2 linked regions of the Gemmatimonas sp. genome follow. The protein of the gene in region 2 interacts with the protein of the main gene of each other region in a pairwise test. Links are inferred from orthologs where the notes say so. Each region holds a gene or a part of one and is shown on either strand. Other genes may lie near its edges.

Region 1 (2,997 bases), on a different replicon or contig from region 2:
CCGACAGCGCTTTGGTCAGTACGGGCGCGATGTCGCGCAGATCGAAGCCTTCGGGAATGACCACCGTGCGCATGATGCCGCGCCCGGTGACGAGCGCGTCGAGCACATAGGCATAGCCGGCGCCCGATGGAAATTGATAGGTGCCGGGCTTGATGGTGCGCTCGCGTCCGGCGGCCGCCGTGTACCAGCGAAACAAGCGCGGCGATCCGATCACATCGTGCACCGCCAGTGACTCGGCGGCGGCGAGCATCGATGCGCCCTTGGGAATCATCACGCGCTCGCTGGACGTGGTACCATCACCACCGCCTTCGATCTCGCCGTACGCGTACCACGCGGCCACCACGAGGGCGGAGAGCAACAGGATACGGGTCAGGCCGCCGCGTGAGCGCGAGCGCCGTGCCATTTACGCCTCGACCAGCTCGCCCAGCGTGACGCCCTGCGCCGACGCCCGCAGCACGCCTTCCAGCAGAATGCAGGCGGCCAATGCGTCCACCTCTTCTTTGCGACCGCGCGTGCTGCCGCCCTGCTCCTTGATGCTGCGGAGCGCGGCCGACGTGGTGAAGCGCTCGTCGACCAAACGCACGGGGAGCGGCTGACGCGAAATCAGCTTGGCGGCCACATCGCGCACTTCGCGGCAGCGATCGGTTTCCAGACCCGCCGGATCGATCGGCAAGCCGAACACGTAGCCGGTCACGCCGAGTTCGTCGGCGCGGCGCATCAGTTCGGCGATCGGCGGCCGTTTGCCCGCGCGGCGCGTGATGGTGCCGGCGGACGACGCGAGCATGCCCAGTTCATCACTGACGGCCAGCCCGATACGCTTGTCCCCCCAGTCCACAGCGAGGAGGCGTCCGGTCGTAGCATTCATGGCGTGTAGGACATAGAGGTTTTCAGGGTTCCGCCATCTGTTCGAAGAATTCTTTGTTGTTCTCGGCGCGTTCCATACGCTTGATCAGGAACTGCAGCGCCTCGTCGGACGGCATGTCGGCCAGGAACGCGCGGAGTAGATAGATGCGCTGCTGTTCGAACGGCGTGAGCAACAGCTCCTCACGACGGGTGCCCGACTTATTGATGTCGATGGCCGGGAAGATGCGCTGGTTGGCCAGCTTGCGATCGAGCACGAGCTCCATGTTGCCGGTGCCCTTGAACTCCTCGAAGATCAGCTCGTCCATGCGCGAGTTCGTCTCGATGAGGGCGGTGGCCACGATCGTGAGCGAGCCGCCTTCCTTGAGATTGCGGGCTGCGCCGAAGAATGCCTTGGGCTTCTGCATCGCCGACGCTTCCATGCCGCCCGACATGATCTTGCCGCCCTGCGGGGCCACGGCGTTGTGCGCGCGGGCCAGTCGCGTAATGGAATCGAGCAGAATCACGACGTCCTGCCCCGACTCCACCATGCGCTTGGCCTTTTCGATGACCATGTCGGCCACCTGCACATGGCGGTCGGCCGTTTCGTCGAACGTGGAGCAGATGACCTCGGCCTTGGGACAGCTGGCCTGCATGTCGGTCACTTCTTCCGGGCGCTCGTCGATCAGCAGCACGATGAGCGTGATCTCGGGATGGTTCTCGATGATCGCGTTCGCGAGCTGCTGCATGAGGATCGTCTTGCCACCCTTTGGCGGGGCAACGATGAGGGCGCGCTGGCCCTTCCCGAGCGGGGCGATGATGTCGCAGATACGGGTTGCGACTTCGCCGTTGCTCCGCTCGAGGCGGATGCGTTCGTCGGGGTACTTCGCGGTCAGGTTGTCGAAGGCGCTACGCAATTTCGACTGCTCAGGGTCACCACCGTTGATGCGCTCCACCTTGAGGAGCGCGAGATAGCGTTCCCACTCCTTCGGCGGGCGGACTTCCCCCATCACCGTATCACCGGTGCGGAGGTCGAAGCGCTTCACCTGCGAAGGGGAGACGTAGATATCGTCCGGGCCGTGCAGATAATTGAAGTCCTGCGACCGGAGAAAGCCGTAGCCTTCCGGGAGGACTTCGAGGACGCCTTCACCGTACAGCGTCGTTTCGGCATCGAGCAGAGCCTGCTCGATACGGAAGATCAACTCCTGCTTACGAAGGCCGCTGGTACTCGTGACATGCAATGACGCGGCCAGCGCCAGGAGTTCAGGAACAGACTTCCGCTTCAGCTCGGCTACGTGCACTAGGCATGGGAAACGAGAGTGACCGCAGGCCGAACGGACGCGCATGGCAGGACTCGAACCTGCGACCTTCTGCTCCGGAGGCAGACGCTCTATCCAACTGAGCTACACGCGCAACGCCGGATCGTGGCATCCCCGAAGGAACACCGTTCGTCGGCTAGACGGGACAAGTTAATCCGCTGGTGACGACTGGGGCAAGGAAGCCTCGACGTATGGGCGTCGGTCAATTTCTTCACGGAACGCCCGGAGGGCCTGCGTGAACGCGCCGCGGGCCCGCAGGTGCGTGATGTTGGTGCCGGTATAGCGCCGCAGCGTCATGCGCAGATTGGCGGCCTCGTGGAAATCGAGCTGCGAGGCCACCGAGTCGAGCGTGTGTCCCGGCTCGTCGAGCAGCCCGGCCGCCACCAGAATCCGACACCACGTCAGAAATGGCCGCAGAGGCGGGAGTCGCGCTGCGGTGAGCCGGTTCTGCAGGGTGCGGCGTGACAGGCCGAACACGGCGGCCACGCCATCGCGGTCGAGGTGCTCATCGGAGTGCTCCAGCACGTATGACAGCAGGGGATGCAAGCGCTGCGGCACGACGTCGGCCAACGCATCCACGATCCGGTGACTGATGACGCGTTGGGTGGCCGAGGCCACGATCCGGGCGAAGACGTGGCGCAGTTCGTCGAGATCCTGGCGGACCAAGTCCTGTACGCCGGCGCGGGCGATTTCGAGCAGGTCCTGCGACTCGATGGCGCGCACATCGCACCAGGCGATCACGGGGTGCTGCGGAAACCCCTCACGCAGGCGCCGCAGTGCAAGCAGCGCCGGGGCATTGGTCCCGCCGCCCGCTTCCACGACGGTGAGTGCCACGCGA
Region 2 (3,068 bases):
ACGGGGGCGCTGCAGGCGCTTCGGGACCGCCCGGACTCACGGGAAACGCTCGGGACGATTACCGTTCCCACACTCGTGGTGGTGGGAGAAGACGACGTGCTGACGCCGATCAAGGAGGCGCGCGCGATCGCCGAAGCCCTTCCCGCTGCGGCGCGCGTCCGCATGGAGATCATCGCGGGGGCGGGACACCTGCCCTGCGTCGAGCGCCCTGCGGCGACGACGCATGCGTTCTCCGATTTCCTCGCGACGCTCGCCGATTCGGCCTGACCGACTCATCGACCGCGCCTTTCATTTCGCTCTTTTCCGCCGTCGATGACTGCTCCTGTTTCCGAAGCCGAACGTTCAACCGCTGCCCGTATCGGGCAGGTGCTGTTCAAGAACCGCGGCTGGCTTCCCGTGCCATTTCTGGCGGTGCCGCTGCTGGTGCCCGGCGTACAGTCGGCACAGACGTGGATCGCCGGCCTGCTGCTGGTGCTGCTGGGCGAGTTGGTGCGCACCGCGGGTGTGGCGGCGGCGGGGACCGTCACGCGTCGTCGCTCGCGCGATGTGCAGCGCCTCGTCACGTACGGCGCATTCGCGTGGTGCCGGAACCCGCTCTACGTGGGCAACTTTCTGGCGTGGATCGGCTTCACGGTGGTGTCGGGCGTGAACTGGTTCATTCCGGTGGCGATCGTGATCTTCGCGATCGAGTACACGCTGATCGTGCGCTACGAAGAAGGCGTGCTGGAATCGATCTTCGGACAGGAGTATCTGGACTACAAAGCACGCACGCCGCGGTGGTTCGGTCGTCCGCCCAGCGGCAGCACGGAAGGGCAGCATGATTGGGCCGAAGCCATCTGGAGCGAGCGCTCGACGGTGCTGCAGTACGTGGTGTTGTGCGGGCTGTTCTGGCTCAAGAACCGCGGCTGGGCGGTGTAAGCAGCCTGCAGCCACAGGCAAAAGCGGGCCGCGACATGACGTCGCGGCCCGCTTTTCAATCATCGTGCATACGCCTTAGCGCGTGGGGCGTCCCGGTGGAGTCGGTCCGGCGAAGACTTCCTTGTTCTTGCCGATGAAGCTCTTGAGCTGCACGGGCACGTCTTCCTCAGGGAAGATCGCGGTGACAGGGCACTCCGGCTCGCAGGCGCCGCAGTCGATGCACTCGTCGGGATGGATGTAGAGCTGGTCCTCTCCCTCGTAGATGCAATCCACGGGGCAGACGTCCACGCACGACTTGTCCTTGACGGAAATACAGGCTTCAGTAATGACGTAGGGCATGAGCGAAGTCTCGGGTCCGACGCGACCAGGAATGGCGGCGATTGAGAAGGGAAGATACTCGACCGTGCACGCGCGACAAGCGCGAAATTCGCGGGAACTTATCCGCGCCAGGGCGGCAATTCGCCGCGCTTCAGCTCGGGATTCTCGCGATAGAGCGTGAACGTCCGGCCGATCACCTGAATCACCTCGGCGCGCGCGCGTTCCGCCGCGTCACGGGCGGCGTCCTTCGCCGTGAGATCCCCAGCCTTGGCCACCTGCACCTTCACCAATTCATGCGTGCGCAACACGTCATTGAGACTGGCGAGCAGCGCCGGCGTAAGCCCGGCGTGACCGATATGCACTTGCACGCTCAAATGGTGTGCTTCCGCGCGCAACGCCGCACGGTCCTTGCCCTTCATGCTCATGAATCCCTCGAGCGCCGGCGAGCCGACGTCATGGACGCAGGGCATCGAGCGCAAAAAACGAAAACGGGTTGATGGCGGGACCGTCCCACCATGCGCGCCCCACGACCCGCTTCATCACCTGAAAATGGAGATGCGGCGTATCCGGTGGTGCATTGCCCGTCGTTCCAACGTAGCCGATCACCGACCCCTTGGCGACTCGGTCGCCCACCGCGAGCCCTTTCCGGTACCGCTGGAGATGGGCGTAGTAATACACGAATCGCTGCGCCGGGTCGTACGCGTAGATCACGATGCCGCCTACCGGCCCCGAGAACAGACGCCCGATGATGAGGTCATCGGAGGCCACGACGGCGGAATAGCGCGGGGCAAGGATATCGAGCGCCCCGTGAATGCCCACGGTGCGCTTGGCCGTGAAATTGTCCCGGAGCGTACCGCGCGGAATCCCCTCCACCGGCACCATCAATTGGCGCTGCCAGAGGGCGGCAAGGTCCTCGTCGCTGACCCGCGCATCGAGCGGGCCGACGTGGGATGGCGTCGGGCCTATCGGGCCCGACGCGGCCACTGGGGACCGGGCGGCCGCCGGCAATGGCTCGAGGGCCGGTCGGGCGGTGTGCGATGACGAGCAGGCGGCCATCATCAACAGCAGCGCCACCGCAGTCGCCAACCGGGTCGGGGACGGGGCCGGCGCGCGCCCCACACTCACCCCTTGACCACTTCCGGGCGGAAGAATGGCTCGAGGTAGCGTAAAAGATCGTCCACCGAGCGCACCTTGACCTTCAGCTCATCGAGTTCGTTCGCGCGCGGCAGACGCGCCCCGGCACGATCGGCGATCACCAGAACGGCATCCTCGAGATCAAGATCGATCAGGCCGTATTCGTGCTCGAGATTGTCGTTGGGATTCACGATGTAGTGCGGCGCCACGGCGCCATGGCGCTCGGCGAGATACGCGTACACCTGCGAGAGGAGCAGCTCGGGATAGCGACCCCGGAACGCATCACGGAAGCGCGACAGCCCGTCGCGTTCGATCGACGCCTGATTGATGCGCTGCGCGCGAATCAGGGCGATCAGTCCAATAATCAGCACCACAACGGCAACGATAACAGTCAGACGCACGACGTTCGATGCCTCCGGTGGGGACGGCGTTCAGAAGGGGCTGCGTGCAATCGCGCAACATCGATATGCTACTCGTTTCGCCGCGTCCGCGCGATGCTGCGGATGAATTTTCTTCTTTCGGCGACTCGCGAGCATACGTGGCTCAGGCGTCGTCCGCTGAGATTTCCGGTTGAGAACGCCTGGAGGAACCACCGGTGCAGCAATTCGTCAACAGATTCGTTGACGTAATGATCAAAGCCGAGTTATACTGTCCCTCATGCAGGATGTGATCGGAGCACTGGGGGGCTTTCGGGGGGT

The links.
Region 1: the proteins of RMP10_RS15965 (region 2) and rho interact in binary tests that used the Escherichia coli proteins (3 or more experiments, as listed by UniProt). The link is inferred for Gemmatimonas sp. from one-to-one orthologs.

What each region holds. Positions count from the first base shown.
Region 1 is NZ_JANPLK010000051.1:66,326-69,322, reverse strand. The notes cover bases 38-2,962. They hold rho (transcription termination factor Rho), read right to left. Parts: upstream 2,187-2,962; coding sequence 888-2,186; downstream 38-887. Other genes in these bases: RMP10_RS13800 (helix-turn-helix domain-containing protein), read right to left, coding at 2,310-2,962; ruvX (Holliday junction resolvase RuvX), read right to left, coding at 404-865; mltG (endolytic transglycosylase MltG), read right to left, coding at 38-403. Also shown: more of mltG, read right to left, coding at 1-37; more of RMP10_RS13800, read right to left, coding at 2,963-2,997. UniProt on the Escherichia coli protein: Facilitates transcription termination by a mechanism that involves Rho binding to the nascent RNA, activation of Rho's RNA-dependent ATPase activity, and release of the mRNA from the DNA template.
Region 2 is NZ_JANPLK010000059.1:274,345-277,412, reverse strand. The notes cover bases 32-3,027. They hold RMP10_RS15965 (YhbY family RNA-binding protein), read right to left. Parts: upstream 1,707-3,027; coding sequence 1,356-1,706; downstream 32-1,355. Other genes in these bases: RMP10_RS15955 (hypothetical protein), read right to left, coding at 2,358-2,771; RMP10_RS15960 (M23 family metallopeptidase), read right to left, coding at 1,690-2,361; RMP10_RS15970 (ferredoxin family protein), read right to left, coding at 994-1,257; RMP10_RS15975 (isoprenylcysteine carboxylmethyltransferase family protein), read left to right, coding at 313-918; RMP10_RS15980 (alpha/beta fold hydrolase), read left to right, coding at 32-267. Also shown: more of RMP10_RS15980, read left to right, coding at 1-31; RMP10_RS15950 (winged helix-turn-helix transcriptional regulator), read left to right, coding at 3,028-3,068.